Regions from separate parts of the Azotosporobacter soli genome, predicted to be linked through region 3. Evidence: riboswitches for the same ligand, from Rfam matches in the RefSeq annotation. Region 3 holds a riboswitch; each other region holds the start of a gene.
What was found. Region 3 has a riboswitch for S-adenosylmethionine ahead of QTL79_RS01350 (O-acetylhomoserine aminocarboxypropyltransferase/cysteine synthase family protein). Riboswitches for the same ligand answer to the same signal wherever they lie in the genome.
Positions count from the first base shown of each region.

Region 1: linked by a shared signal. The riboswitch ahead of QTL79_RS09905 (methionine ABC transporter ATP-binding protein) and the one ahead of QTL79_RS01350 (O-acetylhomoserine aminocarboxypropyltransferase/cysteine synthase family protein) in region 3 are both predicted to bind S-adenosylmethionine.
Region 2: linked by a shared signal. The riboswitch ahead of QTL79_RS05565 (pyridoxal phosphate-dependent aminotransferase) and the one ahead of QTL79_RS01350 (O-acetylhomoserine aminocarboxypropyltransferase/cysteine synthase family protein) in region 3 are both predicted to bind S-adenosylmethionine.

Region 1 covers NZ_JAUAOA010000009.1:13,725-20,991, reverse strand. The annotation lists gene QTL79_RS09930 (TetR/AcrR family transcriptional regulator) at 1-559, shown strand, start outside; gene QTL79_RS09925 (histidinol phosphate phosphatase) at 635-1,402, shown strand; gene QTL79_RS09920 (MetQ/NlpA family ABC transporter substrate-binding protein) at 1,451-2,278, opposite strand; gene QTL79_RS09915 (MetQ/NlpA family ABC transporter substrate-binding protein) at 2,306-3,121, opposite strand; gene QTL79_RS09910 (methionine ABC transporter permease) at 3,148-3,801, opposite strand; gene QTL79_RS09905 (methionine ABC transporter ATP-binding protein) at 3,770-4,828, opposite strand; SAM riboswitch class I at 4,900-5,004, opposite strand; gene QTL79_RS09900 (YerC/YecD family TrpR-related protein) at 5,145-5,456, shown strand; gene hisZ (ATP phosphoribosyltransferase regulatory subunit) at 5,473-6,672, shown strand; gene QTL79_RS09890 (HD domain-containing protein) at 6,731-7,189, shown strand; gene QTL79_RS09885 (D-2-hydroxyacid dehydrogenase) at 7,186-7,267, opposite strand, start outside.
Region 2 covers NZ_JAUAOA010000003.1:369,497-376,763, reverse strand. The annotation lists gene QTL79_RS05575 (purple acid phosphatase family protein) at 86-1,348, shown strand; gene QTL79_RS05570 (MetQ/NlpA family ABC transporter substrate-binding protein) at 1,410-2,228, opposite strand; gene QTL79_RS05565 (pyridoxal phosphate-dependent aminotransferase) at 2,225-3,412, opposite strand; SAM riboswitch class I at 3,500-3,604, opposite strand; gene QTL79_RS05560 (hypothetical protein) at 3,653-4,006, opposite strand; gene QTL79_RS05555 (4Fe-4S dicluster domain-containing protein) at 4,072-4,272, shown strand; gene QTL79_RS05550 (2-oxoacid:acceptor oxidoreductase subunit alpha) at 4,269-5,417, shown strand; gene QTL79_RS05545 (2-oxoacid:ferredoxin oxidoreductase subunit beta) at 5,441-6,232, shown strand; gene QTL79_RS05540 (2-oxoacid:acceptor oxidoreductase family protein) at 6,229-6,753, shown strand; gene QTL79_RS05535 (DASS family sodium-coupled anion symporter) at 6,931-7,267, shown strand, end outside.
Region 3 covers NZ_JAUAOA010000001.1:297,380-304,646, forward strand. The annotation lists gene thiC (phosphomethylpyrimidine synthase ThiC) at 1-796, shown strand, start outside; gene cuyB (cysteate racemase) at 847-1,596, opposite strand; gene QTL79_RS01340 (LysR family transcriptional regulator) at 1,699-2,589, opposite strand; gene QTL79_RS01345 (universal stress protein) at 2,750-3,175, shown strand; gene QTL79_RS01350 (O-acetylhomoserine aminocarboxypropyltransferase/cysteine synthase family protein) at 3,334-4,617, opposite strand; SAM riboswitch class I at 4,717-4,831, opposite strand; glycine riboswitch at 4,980-5,058, shown strand; glycine riboswitch at 5,420-5,499, shown strand; gene QTL79_RS01355 (M20/M25/M40 family metallo-hydrolase) at 6,109-7,230, opposite strand.

The DNA.
Region 1 (7,267 bases), on a different contig from region 3:
TGATGCAGCTTATGTGATTTTTTCTCGCAAAGGATATCATCGCGCTACGGTAGATGAAATTATTGCGTTGGCTGATACAGGGAAAGGTACCGTTTATAATTATTTTGTCAATAAAGAACAGCTCTTTTATACGTTGATTCAAGAAAAAAGCATGCCGTTTGAAATAGACCTGCAACGTTTAGTTAAATCTGAAGTAGAACCGCTGCAAAAGGTAGAAGCTTTGATCCGCTTATTTCTCGAATTTTATGGACAGAATGGCGATTTATGGCGCGTGATGATGCATGAAGTAAGGGGCTTTGATGTTGAAGGATATTCTGATTTTACTGTGGAAGAACGGAATAAATATCAGGCCTGGTTTCATCAATCGATTGGCATGATTGAAGAAGTATTGCAGGAAGGGCGCGATAAGAATGTTTTGCGACCTTGTGACATGCACCGAGCCGCGTACGGATTGTTTAGCGCAATTGTCTCGATTGTTTTTGGCGGAATGGTCGATTCGATTGAGGAATCGGCAAAGACGATTGCCGATGTTTTTTTGCACGGTGTGGCGAAAAAATAGAGAAAGCAGAAATAGTTGCTGAAAGAGCTCGTTTCCTTAAGTGATAAGGCAGACGTTAAGAAAGGATGAAGTCCCATGTTGTTTGACACGCATCTTCATACCACGTTTTCTACCGATTCTCGTATGACGCTAGCCGAGGCTGCAGATGCAGCTGAGAAAAAAGGCATTGGAATTATTGTTACAGAACATATGGATATCGGTTATCCGGAAAAAAATGCATTTGTATTTGACGTGCAAGAATATTTTTCCCAATATGAAGCAAAGCGCAGCGAGAATATGTTGCTGGGCATTGAAATCGGCATGATGCTGGCACAGCATCAACCCGCGCAAACGATTATTGACGAATATCCTTTTGATTTTGTGATTGGTTCGATTCACTTTGTTGATGAACAGGATATTTATCAGCCGTCCTTTTATCAGGAACGCGAAAAAAGTGAAACTTACGGACGTTACTTTGAAAGTATGGCGGAGTGCATCGGACGATATCGAGGAATTCATACATTAGGCCATATTGATTATATTTGTCGCTATGCGCCTTATGAAAATAAAGAGATTGAGTATGCGGCAATGCGTGAATGGATTGACCCCGTCCTGAAAAAAGCAGCTGAGTGCGAGCTGGCAATGGAAATTAATACGCGCCGTCTTAATTCCGAAACGGTGCATAGTCTGTTGCCTGTTTATCGCCGGTTTGCTGAATTGGGCGGCAAAATGGCAACGATTGGTTCGGACTCGCACCGTCCGGAAGATGTCGGTCGCGGGTTGGGGGATGCGTTGGCGCTGGCAGATGCAGTAGGATTGCAGGCTGTCTATTTTAAAAATGGTAAGCCGATCAAGATGAAATAAAACAAGGGTTAAGGGAGACGTGATTGAAAGTCTTCCTTAACCCTTGTTTTATTTCATTGGCAGCCAGCTTCCTTTATAGCGCTCCGCCATAAAAGCGTGCAATTCAGGTCTGGCGTAAAAGGACGCCAGTTTTTGCAGCGCGGCAGTTGAAGTGTTGGTCGTACGGGTTGCCAAGACGTGAGCAAAGTTTGCGTTTGGTTTTTCTAAAAGCAAGGCATCCGGCAAAGGCTGCCAGGCATGTTTTTTAGCCTGCGCCGGACTTAAGATAAGATAATCCGCCTCGGATTGAGAAAGAAATAAGCTTTCATCCGATTGTACAATGATACGTAGTTCTAAAGGATTCGCCGTAATGTCGCCAGAATTTATCCAAATTCCGCCCGGTTGGCTGGAGAGTGTGATTAGACTGGCTTCGGAGAGTAGAGCAAGACTGCGGCTTTGTTGCTTGGCTTCCTGCGAAATGAGCACGGTGCTATGAGGCGCTGGTAAAAACGATGCAGGCTCAGTTTCTTTTTGCTTGCGGTAGATGCCTAGCGGTGAAAAAATGGTTTCTGTAAGCGGCTTCAAATTATAACTGAGGTCCCGATTGACGGCTTCAAGATAATAAGCAGGTTGAAAGGCGTTGGCATCGAGTTCGCCTCGTGCCAACGCCTCATTGAGTTTCAGATAATCGCCGTAAACGCGAACGTCAATATCCAAATCTTCCTGCAGTGCGATTTCTTTAATCTTATAAGCTATTTCCGCTTCCGCGCCAGAACTTACTCCAAGTCGTATCGGCTTAGGCTGGCTGTCGAGAATCGTCTGCGTATGCCAAGAGAGTACGGCGGCTAAGCTTGTTAGTAAAAGTATAAGTCGTAAAAAACGCAATGTCGGACTCAAAATGGATACCTCCTGTCGATTTTACACTTAAAATGCCGGAACGACGGCGCCTTGGTATTTCTCTTCAATGAATTTGCGAACTTTATCAGAAGTTAGGGCAGCCGTCAACTTTTGGATTTCAGGCCGTTTCTCGTCGCCAGTGCGAACGGCCAAAATGTTGGCGTAAGGAGAATCCTTTTGCTCTAACAGCAACGCGTCCTTCGTTGGCACTAACTTTGCTTCGAGTGCATAGTTCGTATTGATAACGGCTAATGCTACGTCATCGAGTGAGCGGGGAAGTTGAGGCGCTTCTAACTCAACAATTTTAACCTGTTTGGGGTTGGCGGTGATGTCTTGTACGGTAGCATGTACGCCAACGCCGTCTTTCAACGTCAGGATGCCAGCTTTAGCTAAGAGTGCCAATGCACGTCCGCCGTTGGTCGGATCATTCGGTATCGCGATCTTACTTCCGGAAGAGAGCTGAGTCAGGTCTTTGACGCTGCGGGAGTAGATGCCCATCGGTTCAATATGAACTTTGGCGGTGTAGGTCAGTGCCAACTTGCGTTCGCTCGAGAATTTTTCGAGGTAAGGGATGTGCTGGAAAAAATTAGCGTCCAGTTCTTTGTCGGCAACAGCCAAGTTTGGACGAACATAATCAGTCATTTCTACAATTTGCAGGTCAATTCCTTCCTTTGCCAAATCCGGTTTAATGGCGGCTAGAATTTCGGCGTGGGGAACGGCGGTTGCGCCAACTTTTAAGACTGTGGTCTTGGCGGCTGGTGCGGCACTTTGCTGTTGGCTGCAGCCGGTGAAGGCAAGCAACAGAGAAAGTAATGTGAGCGATAGTAAAAGATTTTTTTTCATAGTGATGATTCCTCCCAGAATTTAGATTATTTTTTATTCAACTTGTGGGCGAACCAATCGCCGCAAGACTGAACCAATTGGACTTGAATGAGCAAGATAACGACAGTTGCCAGCATGATGTCAGCGCGAAAGCGTTGATATCCGTATCGAATGGCCAAATCGCCCAGACCGCCGCCGCCGATGGCCCCGGCCATTGCGGAGTAACCGATCAAACTGATAATGGCAAGCGTGAGTCCGGCAATGATGCCTGGCCAGGACTCCGGCAACAGCACTTTGTAAATTAGTTGCCACGGCGATGCGCCCATCGACAAGGCTGCTTCGATGATGCCATTGTCTACCTCTTTTAGCGCCGTTTCAACGACGCGGGCGACGAAGGGGATTGCTGCAATGCTGAGCGGCACAATGGCGGCCATCGTACCGATTGAAGTTCCGGTAATGAGTCTGGTGAAAGGAATAATGGCGACCAATAAAATGATGAACGGGACGGAACGACCGGCATTGATGATCGCGCCTAAGACTCGATTCAAAGAGCGTGCTTCCAGAAGATGTCCTTTTCCTGTGATGGTAAGAAGAATGCCAAGCGGCAAACCGACTAGCGTAGAAATCAACGTGGATACGCTGACCATAACGGTTGTTTCCCAAAGCGACTTAGATAGCAGTTCGATAATTTCTGGCGACATAGCCGATCACCTCCACGTTTACTTGGTGCTTTTCCAGCTCGGAAACGGCAGACTCTAAGACGCTTTCTGAAGCGCGCAATTCAACCAGCAAATGGCCGAACGGCGTACCTTGCAAAGAATCCAAGGTGCCTTGCAAAATCGTGGCGTCAAGATCCAGACGACGAATGAGACGAGACAATACCGGTTGTTTGGCGTTGTCGCCGATGAATGTCAAACGGACGAGCAAACTGCTGTCCGGACTGGCGGTATCGGAAATCGGCAGATGGGTTAAAAAATCGGGCAAATCTAAAGAGGTGACGGATTTTACAAAACGTTGTGTGACAGGATGTGTTGGCGCAGAGAAGATGGACAAGACGCTTTCTGATTCTACGATCCGACCGTCGCTCATCACGGCGACGCGATGGCAAATCTCTTTTACGACGGACATTTCATGCGTAATCAAGACGATCGTGAGACCGAGTGTTTGGTTGATTTCCTTTAATAGTCCCAAAATAGAATGTGTTGTTTCAGGATCAAGGGCGGAAGTTGCTTCGTCACAAAGGAGTACTTTAGGTGACGTAGCCAAAGCTCTTGCAATACCGACGCGCTGTTTTTGTCCGCCGCTTAACTGTGCCGGGTAATGTGTGCGGCGATCTTCCAGGCCGACAAGCGGCAAGAGACGATCGACTTCGCGGCGAATTTCAGCTGGAGTCCAACCGCTGACCTCAAGAGGAAAGGCAATGTTTTCTTCAACAGTACGCGAAGAAAGCAAGTTGAAATGCTGAAAGATCATGCCGATTTGCTTTCGTGCCTGACGTAGTTCCCCTGCAGATAAGGTTGTCAATTCGGTACCGCCGATATTGACGCTGCCTTGGTCAGGGCGTTCCAGCAGATTAAGGCAACGTAACAGCGTGGACTTTCCGGCGCCGCTTTGTCCGATTATACCGAAGATTTCTCCGGGTTTAATCTGCAGATGAATGTCGCGTAGGGCCGTGATTGTTGCGGCGCCTTCATGATAAGATTTGGACACATTGCTTACAGTTATCAAAAAAAACATCCTTTCGTAAAAAAAATAAAAGCCGCTTCACAAAGTGAAGCGGCAGGAAAAACAACCTTGACGCTTCATCTGCCAGGACATTTGCCTGTAGGAATTGGCACCGTTCACAAATTGTGATGGTTGCCGCAGGTTCATCGGGCCAATCCCTCCGCTGCTCTAGATGAAGTGGAATATGAAATTGTGATCTTGTTTACACATACTAGCATGACTGATGTTGCATGTCAACAGATAAGTTTAATTTTACAGGGGAAAAAGTTCATGATATAATTTAACGAGGTAAAGTGATAAAGAGTGTGGAGGGCTGACTATGACAGTTAATCCTAAGTTGCAGGATAAGAGTACAGACCGCTTGTTTGATGCTATTTTACAGCTAGAGAGTCGCGAAGAATGTTATCAGTTTTTTGAAGACATATCAACAATCAGCGAACTGAAAGCATTAGCGCAACGTTTAGAGGTCGCAAAAATGCTGCAGGAGAAACATACCTATGAAGATATTGTGGAGAGTACTGGTGCCAGCACGGCTACGATCAGCCGGGTCAAGCGCTGCTTGAACTATGGCGCCGACGGCTATAAGCTGATTTTAGAGCGGATTGCAAAACTTCCAGAAAATAAAGATTGAAAGTGAGGAATATAGATTGAAAGCAGCAATACAACTCGATTTTGTGCCTAGAATTCCCTATGGGACGAAAGATTTTTTGCCTAGAGAAGCTGCCGAAAAACGGAGAGTGGAAGCCGATTTAGCGACACTGTTTGCGCAATGGGGTTATGATGAAGTGGTGACGCCGACCTTTGAGTATTTAGAAACGCTGGAAGTCGGCAATGGCGGGCAGTCGCAAGGACAGGTCTTCAAGTTTTTTGATCAGCACAATCGCTTGGTTGCTCTGCGACATGACATGACGACGCCGATTGCCAGGGTGGCTGCTACACGCCTTAAAGAGGCGGAGCCGCCGTTAAAATTATTTTATTTGACGAACGTGTTTCGCCAAGAAGAGGCGCAGACAGGACGGCAGTGCGAATTCTATCAAGGTGGAATCGAAGTTCTTGGCGTGTCGGACAGTACTGCGGATGCTGAAGTTATTGCGCTGGCAGTAGAAAGTCTGCGTTCAGCCGGTTTGAAAAATTTTCAATTTAGCTTAGGTCAGGTTGACTTTATTAATGGACTCATGGATCCGATTGATTCGTTGGGCGATTTGTCGAAACGCCTTAAGCGGGCCGTTGTCGGACGTAACTTAGTCGATCTCGAGCTTTGTTTAAATGAATCTACGCTTTCTTCAAATGAAAAAACGGCGTTGTTGGAATTACCTCTTTTGCATGGGGGCGCAGAGGTTTTATCAAAAGCGGGCAAATTAACATCGAATCCGATCTGTCGGCAGGCGTTAGAAAATCTAAGGGAAATTCATGAGCTGCTAACTCATTATGAGGTGGCAAACTATGTGAATTTTGATCTTGGTCTTACTAGGGATCTCGACTATTACACAGGTATGGTGTTTGAAGGATATACTCCGGGTCTTGGTTTTCCAGTGTGCGGCGGCGGGCGTTATGATAGGATGCTCGAGGCGTTTGGCACCGAGTGTCCAGCGACTGGGTTTGCCCTCGGCGTTGAAAGGATCATGCTGGCGTTGGAAAAACAGGGGGCGAACATTTTAAGCGTTCAAGACGATATTTATCTTGCCTGGGCGCCGGATTGCTTGGCAGAGGCCTTAAAAAAAGCAATGCAGCTTCGGCAGGCTGGCAATCAGGTGGAAGTTGCGATGCGCCCGCAGTTAAAAGAAGATGCAAAATGGACGCAACAAGAAAAGGGACGCCGCAGATTGGTATATGTAAATGCTGAATAGGGTAAAGCAGGTCTGGTCGGCTTTGAATGCACGCATAATGCAGGAGGAACGGAGCTTTGTGCAGGAAAAATTGCGCGAAGCTGAGCAACGGCTCTTTTGGGGAATGAGTCTGCCGGACCAAAGACATGTACTCAATGTGGCTTATACGGCGATTCGCCTGGCAGCTGGAAAAGAGAACCTCGATGTTCAGCTTTTGGTTCGTTGCGCCCTATTGCATGATGTGGGACGGCAAAACGGTGACGTCAGTACATGGGATAAAATTATAGCCGTCTTATTGCATGCGGCGATGCCTAAAGCAGCTATGAGCTGGGCGAAAGAAGGCCGTGGCGGAAAAATAGATAACGTAAGGCATGCCGTTTATATTTATTTTAATCACCCCAAACGCAGTGCGATATTCTTGCGGGAAATCGGCACGGAAAGCGATGTAATCGAAATTGTTTCCAGGCATCACAAAGCTCCGGTGAAAGATGAACCACCGGAGCTTGCCCTGTTGCGTCAAGCGGACAGCTTGAACTAATAGCCTTTCTTGCTATCGATAAGATTGACGAGTTCTTTTCCGTCGAGGTAACGCTCCAGGTTTTCGCCCAAAAGCTTA
Region 2 (7,267 bases), on a different contig from region 3:
TGGAAGTGCTTTTCATGCTTGCATAGTGCTAAGAGCGATGATACATTTTAAAAGAGAACGAATAGCGGAAAAAGGAGAGGATGCTATGCTGCAAAGAAAACGAATAATCCAATGCGCCATGCTGTTCGGCGTCGCGGCGGTCACAGCATTGGCCTTGCTGCTGTCGGGACCGAGCGGCGCGAAGGCGGCGCCGGATCATGTCACGCTGACCTGGGCCTCCGATCCGAAAACGACGCAGACCGTGACCTGGCGAACGGACGTCACAGCGAAATCTGGGCTTGTACAATATGCGCAGGTCACGAACGGTTTCACTTTGCCCGTGAATCCCCGTACGGCACAGGCGCAGGCGGAAGAACTGGCGAGCAATGCGGGGAACATGAGCATCCATTCGGTCACGCTGACCGGTCTCATACCCGGCAGCCGTTATCTGTACCGGGTCGGTGACGGTGAAGAGTGGAGCGAGATCAACAGTTTCACGACCGCGCCGGCGCGGCCAGAAAAATTTAAGTTTTTGATGTTTGGCGATTCGCAATCCTATACGTATGAACTGTGGCAAAAGACGCTGCATCAGGCATATCAGGCCAACCAGGATGCCGCGTTTCTCGTCAACGTCGGTGATCTGGTCGATGTCGGACAGGACTACGGCCAGTGGAATGGCTGGCTTAACGCCGGAAAAGGAGTTATTGACGCAATTCCGCTTGTCCCGGTAGTCGGCAACCATGAAACGTATACGCCGGAAGCCAAATTCTCGCTGCCGACGCTTTTTACCTCACAGCTCAAGGTTCCTAGCAACGGACCGGAAGGGCTGAAGGGGCAAGTGTATTCGTTTGACTATGGCAATGTTCATTTCAGTGTGCTCGACAGTCAGCTCGGCGAAGAACGAAGTTTCGTCGCCAATATGCTGGAGCTGCAAAAAAGTTGGCTGGAACAGGACTTGGCGGCCAGCGCCAAACAGTGGAAGGTGGTGCTGATCCATCGCCCGCCCTACCATAACCGCCCGAAGCCCGGCGATGAAGAGTTGCGCGACGGATTGACGCCGCTGTTCGACAAGTATCATGTCGACATCGTCTTTGCCGGACATGATCATGATTATGTCCGCAGTTATCCGCTCTACGGCGGACAAATTATGCAAGAGTCTGCGCAAGGCACGATCTACGTGACCTGCGGCCGGAGCGGAACCAAGACATATAAGGCGACGCTGGCCAAGGACTGGGATGAATTCTTCTTCAACCCGATTGACGAGCCGAATTATATGACGGTCGAAGTCAACGGCGGCGAACTGAGCGTGAAATCGTTTATGCAAAGCGGTGCTTTGATCGACGCTTGGACAGTGCGCAAAGGAAAATAATAAAACAGCCGAGAGGTGAAGCAGGCTAAGCCCGTTCACCTCCCGGCTGTTTTATTATGCTTTACCAGGCGGCAATGGCCGCGCCTTTGAAATGTTCAGCGACGAAAGCTTTCACTTCCGGTGACTGATAGGCTTTGATCAGCTTGGCGATTGCCGGATCGTTCTTATCTTTCGTTTGCACTGCGATGACATTGGCGTAAGGTGAATTGCCGTCCTCTAAGAGCAGCGCGTCTTTGGTCGGCAACAGACCGGCTGTCATTGCATAATTGGTATTGATGGCGGCAAGATCGAGATCGCCCAGCGAACGCGGAATCTGTGCTGCGTCGAGTTCTTTGAAGCGCAGGTTCTTCGGATTGCTTACAATGTCAGTCGGCGTCGCGGTATGGCCGATGCCTTCTTTCAGTCTCAACAAACCGGCTTTTTCCAAGAGCAGCAAGGCGCGCCCGCCGTTGGTCGGGTCATTGGGAATGGCGATCACGGCACCGTTCGGCAAATCTTGCATCGTTTTCAGTTTCTGCGAGTAAATGCCCATCGGGAAAAGAATGGTCTTGGCTACCGAAACGATTTCAAACTTACGGTCTTTGACGACATTGTCGAGGTAGGGCTGATGCTGAAAACTATTGGCTTTGATATCGCCCTGACTTAAAGCCGCGTTGGGCTGGACGTAATCGCTGAATTCGACGATTTCGATTTTGAGGCCGTCTTTTTCCGCTGTTTTTTTCACGATTTCGGCGACTTCGGCGTGAGGCCCGGCGGTGACGCCTAATTTCAAAGGCTTATCGCTGCCTGGCGCTGCGCCGTTTGAACAACCGGCGGCGAAGGCGGTCAAGAGGCTGATGACGGCTAAGAGTGTCGGTAAGAAAAAGCGTTTTCGATTCATTTTCGTGGAACCTCCTTCAATTTTTGCAGTCGTTCGACCGCGGCTTCCAGTGTGGAAATCTTTTTGCAGAAGCAAAAGCGGACGAAGTGATGACGCTTGGGATGATCCGATTGATAAAAGCTCGAACCGGGAACGACCGCAACGCCGACCTCTTCGGCCAGGTAGCGGGAGAAGGCGATATCGTTGTCCCAGCCGAGCGGCGTGATGTCGGCCATGATGTAATATGCGCCGCTTGGCGTGCAGCAGGAAAAGCCGAGCTGTGTCAGTTCACGCAGCAGATAATCGCGCCGTGCGCGGTAAAATTCGGCCAGCTCCTGATAATAGGCTGGTTCCCAGCGCAATGCGGCCGCTGCGGCTTCCTGGAGCGGCGCGGCCGCGCCGACCGTGAGAAAGTCATGGACCTTGCGGATCGACTGCGTGATTTCCGACGAAGCGAGAATGAAACCGATCCGCCAGCCGGTAACGCTGTAAGTCTTTGAAATGCTATTGATCACGATGGTGCGCTCCGCCATCTGAGGCAACGTATAAAGCGGGACATGAAGCGCGCCGTCGAATAAGATGTGCTCATAAATCTCATCGGTGATCGCTAGGACGTCGTGTTTGATGCAAAGATCGGCGATCAGCTGCAGTTCGTCACGGTTAAAAACTTTGCCGGTCGGGTTATTCGGCGTGTTGATGATAATGGCTCGGGTGCGTTCATTAAAAGCGGCGCTCAGTTCGTCCGGCGAGAAAGAGAAGGACGGCGGCTGCAGCGCGACATAGCGCGGCGTCGCACCGCACAAGATGGCGTCGGGTCCATAATTTTCGTAGAAAGGCTGGAAAATGATCACTTCATCGCCTGGATTGACGGTAGCGAGTAGCGTGGCGATCATGCCTTCCGTTGAGCCGCAGCAAACGGTGATTTGGCGCTGCGGATCGAGTTCGATGCCGTAATCGCGCCGGCTCTTCCAGGCGATCGCTTCACGCAGCGACTGACTGCCCCAGGTGATCGCATATTGATTGTAATCGCTGTTAATTGCCGTGACCGCGGCCTCTTTGATTTCGTTCGGCGCAGGAAAGTCGGGGAAACCCTGTGCGAGATTGATCGCCTGATGCGCGGCGGCGATGCGCGACATTTCACGGATGACCGATTCGCTGAACTGGCTGGCTTTTTCGGAAGCGTAAGGCAGTAAGGTGTTTGACATAGTGTAATTCTCCTTTATAGCCGTTTAAAATAAGGAAAAGCCTCTTCACACAGTGAAGAGGCTCGATCGGCTTACGAGGCGATCCGCTCTTCATCTGTCAGGAAAGATCCTGATGGATTTGGCACCGTTCGCAAGATTGCGATGGTTGCCGCAGCGTCATAGGGCCAGTCCCTCGGCTGCTCTCGATGAAGTCAGTATATAATTGATGATGCCAATGGTACCATAATATTCAATGACGTGTCAAGGGGCGAAATGGCGTTTTTGTGTAAGTTGTTCGCCTTGACGCAGCGTGGTCGAGAATGATAGAATTAATTTTAACAATTTAGTCCCGGTGAAACGGACAAACGAATTGTTGCAAGAAATAGTGCTGCGGGAAATAGAGAAATAACAGGCTGCATCATTTGCTGAAGCAAGGCGATGTTTTTGACGAGAGGCAACGAGGTTCGTTTCGCAAGAGAAAGCCTGCTGCGGCAGGCTTTTCACATTTGTGAGCCAAAGTTTCTTGCATTGGCTGGAGGATTTTTCTTTGAACGCAGAGAAGAACAGTTCTTTGTTGTCAATGTAAAAGGCGATGCGGTTCGCATGGCGGCGCAAACAGTTTGCAGCTTATCCCGCCAGTCGAGCGAAGATTATTGAAGAAAAATTCAGGGAGGCGCAGTATGCAACACGAAATCACAATTATCAGCGAGCGATGCAAAGGCTGCAACATTTGCGTCGGGCTCTGCCCGAAACAAGTGCTGGGTCTCGATACCTTGAGTAAGGTTCAAGTCCTCAAAGGTGAAGACTGTATCGGCTGCGGCCAGTGCGAATTGCGCTGTCCGGATTATGCCATTTATGTGGAAAAGAAGGTGAGCAAATGAGCGAAGCAAGATTGATGCAGGGCAACGAAGCCTGCGCTGAAGGCGCTTTAGCCGCAGGCGTGCGCTTTTTTGGCGGTTATCCGATCACGCCGTCGACCGAGATTGCCGAACACATGGCCGGAGCGCTGCCGGCGCTTGGCGGCACGTTCATCCAAATGGAAGATGAAATTGCCGGTATTGCTGTCGTGCTTGGCGCGGCGCTGGCCGGTAAAAAAGTTCTGACGGCGACGTCCGGCCCTGGCTTTTCTTTGAAACAGGAATTGATTGGTTATGGCTGCATTGCCGAAATTCCGGCTGTTATCGTCAATGTGCAGCGGACCGGTCCTTCGACCGGCCAGCCGACATCTCCTTCGCAGGGAGATATCATGCAGGCGCGCTGGGGTACGCATGGCGATCATCCGATGATCGCGCTGTCGCCTTGGACCGTGCGCGAATCGTTTGATGTTGCGGTAAAGGCTGTTAATTATGCAGAACGGTTTCGTACGCCAGTCATCATCTTACTCGATGAAGTCGTCGGGCATATGCGCGAGCGCGTCGTACTGCCGCGTCCCGAAGAAATCGACGTTTATCCGCGCCGCAAGCCGGTCGTAACCGAAGGCGAACCATACAAACCGTTCAAACCGATGGACGACTTGGTGCCGAGTCCGGCCGATTTCGGAACCGGACATCGTTATCATGTCACCGGTCTCTTTCATGACGAAACCGGTTTTCCGAGCGGCAATGCTAAACTGACCAAAGATGTCACGCACCGTTTGCATGAAAAAATTATGCGCGCGCAGGATGAAATCACGCATTATGATGAGTTCTTCATGGAGGACGCGGAAATCGTTGTCGTCGCTTACGGCGGCACGGCGCGGACCGCGTATGCGGGCGTGGAAGCGGCGCGCAAGAAAGGCGTCAAGGTCGGCATGGTACGCTTGATGACGATCTGGCCGTTCGCCGACAAGATCATCAAGAAGATTGCGGCGCAGGCAAAAGCGATTCTGGTGCCGGAAATGAATTACGGCCAATTGGTGCTGGAAGTGGAGCGGGTCGCTGCCGGACAGGCCAAGGTGGTATCGCTGCCTAAATATGATACGGAGATCTTTACGCCGCAGGAAATCGTCGCGGCGATAGAAGACCTGAACGCGGAGGTGGCAAAGTGAGAGCGCACGAAAAATATTTCCGTATGAATCGTCTGCCCCATATCTGGTGTCCCGGCTGCGGCAACGGCATCGTGATGAAAGCGATTGCGCAGGCCATCGACAAACAGGGCCTTGATCAAAACAAAACGGTGATCGTATCCGGCATCGGCTGCTCATCGCGCGCTTCCGGTTATATGGACTTTGACACGCTGCATACCGCGCACGGTCGGGCGATCCCGTTTGCAACCGGCATCAAGCTGGCAAATCCGGAACTGAACGTCATCGTCATCACCGGCGACGGCGACTGCACGGCTATCGGCGGCAACCATTTCATCCATGGCGCACGGCGCAACGTCGATCTGACCGTCGTCTTGTTTAACAACAACATTTACGGCATGACCGGCGGTCAGGCATCGCCGCTCACGCCGCTCGGCAAGAAGGCGACAACTGCGCCTTATGGCAGCGTCGACCGTGCTTTTGACGCCTGTGAATTGGCGAAGGCGGCCGGTGCGACCTATGTTGCACGCAGTACGGCCTATCATGTGAACCAGATGGTTGACCTGATTGCAGAGGGCATCGCCAATAAGGGGTTTTCGTTTGTTGAAACAATGACGCCGTGCCCGATCTCATACGGCCGTCGCAACAAGCTCGGCGATGCGGCCGCGATGCTGAAAGGCATGAGCCAGCAAGCCGTGCCGCTGATCGCTTACGAAAAAATGAGCGAAGAACAGCGCGAAGGAAAAATTCCGACCGGTGTACTGCATAAGAGCCAGTTCCCCGAATATTGCAGCGAATATGCGCAGGTCATCTGCATGGCAGGGGAGGGAGAAGTATGAACCAGATCCGATTATCAGGCTCGGGCGGTCAAGGGGTAATCACCGCCGGTATTATTTTGGCGGAAGCCGCGATCATGGAAGGCAAGGAAGCGGTGCAGTCGCAATCGTACGGACCGGAAGCGCGCGGCGGCGCGTCGAAGGCCGAGGTCATCATTGCGGACAGTTTCATTTATCATCCGAAAGTCGTAACGCCGAATGTCGTGCTCGCGATGACGCAGCAGGCAGCGCAGAAATATATCGCCGATCTGCCGACAAGCGGAATCTTAATTATCGATGAGGATTTGGTTCCGGAAGTACCTGTGTTTGGCGGCCGAATCGTTAAGACGCCGATTACGCGTCTGGCGCAGGAAAAACTGGGGCGCGACCTCTTTGCCAATATCATCGCGCTTGGCGTCTTAGTCAAGGTGACGAACGTGGTATCGTTTGAAACGATTCAAAAAGCGGTTGCGCACCGTGTACCTCCGGCGACCGTTGCCAAAAACATGGAGGCGCTGCGTCTCGGTTATGAATCGGTAAAATAGAAACGAAAGCGCTGCGCGCTTGCACAACGACGTGTGAAAGAACGTGGAGAACGAAAAAGCAAAACGTTACATTCGTTTTCCGCTGTCTTTGGCTTTGCTTTGTGCGGCTGTGCAGCGTTTTTACTTTGGCGAAAAGACGGAAGATTCCAACTAAGAGAAAAAGAAAGGCGGAATCGTATGGAAAAGAAGAGCGAAGCGAGAAATGAAAACGGCGCCGCAAAGCGATACGGGCTGCTGCTTGCGCTGGCGGCGCTGACGGCGGTCATCTTGCTGCCGACGCCGGCCGGTTTGCCGGTTGCCGGTCATCGGATGCTGGGAATTTTGGTGTTTTCCATTATTGTCTGGATGAGTGACTGCATCTCCTATCCGGTCAGCGCTGCGGTAATCATCGCACTGATCGCGTTTATTCTCGGTCTGGCGCCCGATATGGCGGCTCCGAACAAGCTGATCGGCACTACGCAGGCGCTTACAATCGCGCTGAGTGGTTTTAGCAATACGGCGTTGGCCTTGGTCG
Region 3 (7,267 bases):
CACCGCCGAGCGTTTCAAAAAGAATCCCCGCCTGACCAACATCGTCTCGCGCGGCGGCTCGATTCTCTTCGCCTGGATGGAAATGAACCAGGCCGAAAATCCGTTCTACGAGCATTATGACCGCTTGCTCGACATCTGCGCAAAATATGACGTGACGATTAGCCTCGGCGACGCCTGCCGTCCCGGTTCGATTCACGACGCCACTGACGCGTCGCAGATCGAGGAACTGATCGCCTTAGGCGAGCTGACAAAACGCGCCTGGGCCAAGAATGTCCAGGTCATGATTGAAGGCCCCGGTCATATGGCGCTGAATGAAATCGCCGCCAACATGACGCTGCAAAAGCGCCTCTGCCACGGTGCGCCGTTTTATGTCCTCGGCCCGCTCGTCACCGATATCGCGCCCGGCTATGACCACATCACCAGTGCGATTGGCGGCGCGATTGCAGCCGCCAACGGCGCGGACTTTCTCTGTTACGTCACGCCGGCCGAACATTTGCGTCTGCCCGATCTTGACGACATGAAAGAAGGCATCATCGCCTCACGTATCGCGGCGCATGCCGCCGATATCGCCAAAGGCATTCCCGGCGCACGCGACTGGGACAATGCGATGAGCGCCGCGCGCGCCGCGATCGATTTCCCGCGCATGCTTGATCTGGCGATCGATCCTGTCAAACCGCGCCGCTACCGCGAAGAGTCGAAACCGGAAAGCGAAGACACTTGCACGATGTGCGGCAAGATGTGCGCGATGAAGACAATGAACACCATCCTCGACGGCGAAGACGTGAAGCTGCGTTAAACACAAACGCGGCGTACGAATAAAAACAGAGGCTGTCTCTTTGCAGGCGTTTACTCCGCCTGGCAAGAGACAGCCTCTCTTCGTTTATCATTCGAGCCCAACGGCTCGATCCGCCCGCTGCGCGCCGCCTCCACGGCAGCTTTCGCCAACAATAGTGTCGGGTCGATCGCCTGCAGCCGCTTCGTCAGGTAAGGAAAGAGCAACGGTATTTCCGTACAGCCGCCTATATATCCCTCCGCGCCGTTGTCCGCTTGCCGTTCCAAGAGTCTGTTCAAATCGGCAAGGCAAGCATTGTCCGCCACATGTCCGGCCTTGACGCCTTCGATCGCCCGCGACACGAGCGCCTGCTCTGCTGCGTCCGGCAAGATAAGCTGCGCTTCATTTTTCGCAAACGCCTTTTGATACAATCCCGTATTCACGGTTGCCGCAGTAGCCAGCAGCAGCAGTCTGGCGTTTTGTTCTTTGGCGGCAGCCTGCGCCGTCAGCTCTATCATGTGCAAAAGCGGTACTGTAATCTTCTTCTTCAATGATTGATACCAATAATGCGCCGTATTGCAGGGCATGATTAAAAAGTCGGCGCCCGCTTTTTCTAAACAGCGCGCCGAGCGAACCATTTCTTTTAGCGGATCTGTCCCATCTGACAACAACGCTTCGATGCGCGATGGAATTTGCGAATTGTTATATACTAAAACCGGCACATGCTCCTGATCACAGCCGGCCGGCGTAACGCCGACAATTTTCATCATTAAATCTGCCGTCGCAAGCGGCCCCATGCCGCCGAGAACTCCAATCGTAAGCATATGCTTTCCCCCCGTCTTTTCGCCTGTCTTCAGCTTATCAAGAATCGGCAGATAAGTGAAATCGAGAGATTGCATATGCTTATTTAAAAAACTGATAAAGCATTAGAGCAGCGCTTTCAGACTTTCCGGCGCGTCGACCGCAGCGGCCAATTCCAGGAGCAGCGCATAGATTGCGACGCTGAATTCTTTTTTTCGCAGATGCACGAGCGAAATTTCCAGTTCCAACGCTGGCCCCTGCACCAGCTCGACTAAGCGTCCTGCTTCAATGTCATCCTCAACCAGTGTCCAGGGCAGGTACGAAACGCCAAGCCCCGCCAAAACGGCTTGCCGCAACGCCTCGGAATCACTGTATTCGATATGCGCCTGCCACTCTTCTTCTACGGCCTGTTGCAACAACGAGCGGAAGACCGAGTTTTCCGTGTAGTTGATTAACGGATATGCGCTGATCACTTGGTTGGCATCCTGATTTTCCAGCCACTGCGCGGCGGCCACCCAAACGACCCTTTCACGCCAAATGCGATGCTGCTGTAACTGCGCTAATTTGTTGTTGCCGTGTATAAAGCCCAAATCATAACGCTGTTCCAATACACCGGTCAATACGTCCGCCGTGTTCATGCATACTTCCACCGATAAATATAATTCCGGCAGCTGGCTTTGGATCTTACGCAGCACCGGCGGCAGATAATAATTGATCATTTGCGTCGATACGCCGAGGCGCAAACTGTCGCCGCCATGCCCGAAGACCGTCATCGCATTTTGCGTTTCTTCCCACAGACTCACGATGCGTTCGGCGTAGCCGACCAAGTTTCGTCCCGCCTCCGTCAACGCAAGGCGCTTGCCCCGCCGTTCAAACAAAGCCACCTTGAACACGTCTTCCAGATTGCTGATTTGCGCCGTGATTGCAGGCTGCGAAAAACTGAGCTGTTCGGCTGCTCTGGTAATGTTGAGCAGTCTGGCTACCAATAAAAACGTCTTTAAAAGACGGATATCCACTTTCCTTCACCTCCGCTTCCTCTTTTCTGCACGCGCGCTTCGCTTCCCTGCCGCAGCGTTTCTTTTTACATTCACTTCTTTATCTTCCATATTATTGAAGGAACTTTTTCTTCTTCGTCGAAGTCTTATTATAATAGGAGAAAAAAGGGGGTTCAGTGCTATGTCGTTAAAAAAAATCATCCTTGCCTATGATGCCTCACCCAACAGTAAAAAGGCTCTCGATTGGGCGATCAATCTCGCGAAAACCACTGCCGCCTCGATTCATGTCATGGTTGTATACGACCGCAGTTTTCAACAGATGGATATGATTAATATGACCATGGAACTGGAAAAGACCTTTATCAACAGTTTTGAGGAAGAAGCAGCTTCCGCCGTCACTTACTGCAAGGAAAAAGGCGTCGCTGCAACAAGTGAAATCGGTGAAGGCAATGTCGCCGACGCAATCATGAAAAAAGCGACCAGCCTGAACGCCGATCTGATTGTCTGCGGTACGCGCGGCCACGGCGGCTTTGCCAGCCTAATGCTCGGCAGCGTCGCTCATGCTTTGGTCACTTACGCAAAAATCCCGGTCGTGGTCGTAAAATAAGTTTTCTTAATTTCTCCCGCGCAAACGTTCTTAGTGCGGGCAACACCATTTTAAAATGCAGCGCAAACGTTCTTAGTGCGGGCAACACCATTTTAAAATGCAGCGCAAAGGGCTGTCTCAAGAGGGAATTCCTCTTGAGACAGCCCTTTCTCCATTTCTTAAACCGTCGCCAACGCCGCTCTCAGATCAGCCAGCAAGTCTTCGATCTCTTCAATGCCCACCGAAAGACGGATCATGTCGTCCGGCGCGCCGGCCGCCGCCCGCTGTTCGGACGTCAACTGCGAATGCGTCGTGCTGGCCGGGTGGATAACAAGCGATTTGGCGTCGCCTACATTCGCCTCCAGTCCGAACAAACGCAAGGCGTCAATGAATGTTTTGCCCGCCTGCAGACCGCCTTTGATGCCGAATGTCAGCATCGCTCCGGCGCCTTTGGCGAGATATTTCTGCGCCAGGCCGTGATACGGGCTGTCCGCCAAGCCCGGGTAGCTGACCCACGCCACCTTCGGATGCGCTGCGAGGAATTCCGCAACCTGTTGTGCGTTGGCCGCGTGCTTGGCAACGCGCAGCGACAGCGTCTCGAGCCCCAAAAGAAGTAAAAAGCTATTGAACGGACTGAGGCACGCGCCGAGATCACGCAGGACCTGCACGCGCAGACGCCCCAGGAAGGCTGCCGCGCCAAAGGCCTCGGTCGGTTTCAGCCCGTGGTAGCTGGGATCGGGTTCGCTCAGGCTGGGGAACTTGCCGTTATTCCAGTCGAATTTTCCGCCGTCGATCACGACGCCGCCCATGGCCACGCCATGACCGCCGATGAATTTTGTCGCCGAATGGATCACGATATCCGCGCCGAAATCAATCGGCCGGCAAAGGTACGGCGTGACGAACGTCGCATCGACGATCAGCGGTATTCCGTTGCGGTGTGCAATCTCCGCCAATGCTTCTATATCGAGCACGTCAATTTTCGGATTGCCGATAATTTCGGCAAAGATCAATTTTGTTTCGGGTTTGATCGCCGCCTCGAAACCGGCCAGATCGTCCGGAGAAATAAAATCGACCTTCACGCCCTGACGCGGCAGCGTATATTTGAACAGATTGTAGGTGCCGCCATAAAGGGCGGAGGAACTGACGACATGATCACCGCTCGCGGTGATGTTGCTGATCGCGCCGTAAATTGCTGCATGGCCGGATGCAAACGCCAACGCCCCGACGCCGCCTTCCAGCAAAGCAAGACGCTGTTCCAATACATCGGTCGTCGGATTCATGATGCGCGAATAGATATTGCCGCTTTCCTGCAGCGAAAATAAGCGCGCCGCATGATCGCTGTCTTCAAAGCGATAGGCGACCGATTGATAGATCGGTACCGCCTGTGCCTTCGTCGTCTTGTCATAGTCATATGCGCCATGCAGCGCCTGAGTGGAAAAGCCTTGTTGTCTTTCGTTACTCATCTTGAATCGCTCCTTCACTATTTTGTAAAATAGAAAAACCCCTTCCTGAGGAAGGGGTGACAAGGCCTGCCGAACAGCAAACTGCGCCGTATTTCCCTCCTCTCATCTCCCAGGATTTCTCCTGCTGGAATTGGCACCACTGCAAAAAAAGTTTTTTTCTTTTGCCGGTTGCCGGGCGTCATCGGGCCAGTCCCTCGACCTCTCTGGATAAGAGTCCATGAAGCTATAAAATTTTCTTGTCCTTTATGGTAAGGCATCAACTGTTCATTGTCAATCGTTTTTTTATTTTATCCCTCTTCCCCTGTAACTCAATTGACATTCTTTGTCATTCGCCTTATAATAAAAGCAATCGCATATTCGAGATGACGTCGTTGGGAGAGACCCCGCGGGGCACCGAAGGAGTAAGCAAAAACTCTCAGGTAAAAGGACCGGCGACAGATCGAGCTCTGGAGAATACACCGCTTGGTGTTACCGAAGGAGAGGCCGTTTGGTCTAAATCTCTCAGGTAAAAGGACAGAGGCAATTCAAACTTTTTATAGTTTGGATTGCCTCTTTTTTATTCTTCAAACAGGCACATTTGTTTTCAAAAGAACACTCGTTTTATTTTTGTCCTTCTCAAAAACACTTAGACCGCGCTTAGTGTTTTTAAAGAGGACTGTTACGCTTTACGTTTTGTTACATTTATATCGTTTTTTATTTATTTTTTAATTATTTTTTGTAACATTTCTCTTGACTCTTATTTTTATAGGCTTTATAATAAAGACAGAAAAAGCCAATCGGTTTACAATTTCATATATGCAGGATGAAGTCACCGGGAGAGATCCTGACAAGGACGCCGAAGGAGCAGCAAACACTCTCAGGCAAAAGGACCGTTGACCGACTGCACTCTGGAGAAGGCATCATGCATCGATGCTACCGACGGGGAAAGCTTCCACGCGAAGCAAATCTCTCAGGTAAAAGGACAGAGGCAACCCGGCACCATTTGGTCCAGGTTGTCTTTTAATTTGGCCAAAAATAAGAAAAGGAGGCGATTTCCATGACCGCAGCTCGCAAAAACACTTTGAGCATCGGCGCATTTGCCGCTTGCTACGCCGCACTGATTCTCGTCGTTGCTCTGTAATCAATCTCCACCCTAAAAACAGAAGTAAAGGAGGTAATTCTCATGACCGCAGTTCGCAAAGATTCTCTGAGCATCCTGGCTTTCGCCGCTTGCTACGCCGTACTGATTCTCGTCGTCGCTCTGTAATTAATCAGACCCGTCTAAAAAGTAATATTAAAGGAGGTCATCTCCATGACCACAGCACGCAAAGATTCCTTGAGCATTCTGGCTTTTGCCGCTTGCTATGCCGTATTAGTTTTGATCGTGGCTTTATGATCCAGTTTCTGACGCTACGGATAAAAAAGACGCCCCTACCGAAAGAATAATCGGTTTAGGAGCGTCTTTTTATTTACGATGCCGTTATTGAACCACAGCCGCCTTAGAAATTTTCGCTACTTTTTCGCCGCCTGCAGGATGATCGCCAGCGACAGTTCACCGGTATTATAGAGATCGACTTCTTTGATGAATTCGTCCGTAGTGTGAACCTTGGACATGCCGACGCCGAGTACCGCGGTCGGAATGCCATAGCTGTTAAAGAAGTTGGCATCGCTGCCGCCGCCGGTTCCGACGCAGGCGGCTTTCATGCCGAGCGATTCGACCGCTTTGACCGCAGTCGTCACGACATGCGCGCTTTCTTCCAACACGTACGGGTTATACGCCCGCTTGACGACGACCGTCGCCTTGCCGCCGCTTCTCGCACAAACGGTTTCAAACGTTTCTTTCATATGCGCGGTTTGCGCGGCGAGTTTGTCCATGTTGCGGCTACGCGCTTCGCATTTCAGTTCGACTTGGTCCGGTACGATGTTGGTCGCAACGCCGCCACTAATGAGGCCGACATTGGCTGTGGTTTCAAAATCGATGCGGCCCTGTTTTAATTCGGCCAGTGCTTTGCCGGCCACTACGATCGCATTGACGCCTTCTTCCGGCGCAACGCCGGCATGCGCTTTTTTGCCATGTACCGTTACCAGAATGCTCTCCTGGCCAGGGGCCATGACGATGACTTCACCCGGCGCACCGCTCGAATCGAGTGCATAGCCGAAATCGGCTTTCAGCAGCGACTGGTCGATGTTCTTCGAACCGTTCAAGCCGCCTTCTTCCGCTACGGTGAACACGATTTGCACATCGCCGTGCGGCAGCTGTTTTTCTTCCAAGAGACGCAGTGCTTCCAAAATGCCGGTCACGCCTGCTTTGTCGTCGCCGCCGAGAATCGTATCGCCCGCCGAGGTGATGATGCCGTCTTTCAAGACCGGCTCGATCCCAGTACAAGGTTCCACGCAATCCATATGCGCGGACAGCATGACGACCGGAGCGCCTGCCACATTGCCTTTTTTGTAAGCGATCAGGTTGCCGCAATCGCCGCCGATTTTACTGCCGGTATCGTCTTCCTTCACTTCGAGCCCGAGCGCCTTCAGCTTTGCAAGCAAAACATCCGCCACTTGCCGTTCTTTACGGGTCGACGCGGGGATTTTCACCAGTTCAAAAAATTCATCCAGCATTCGTTGCTTGTTTACCATGTTCATCTCTGTTTCCTCCTACATGCTTGCTGTCAGT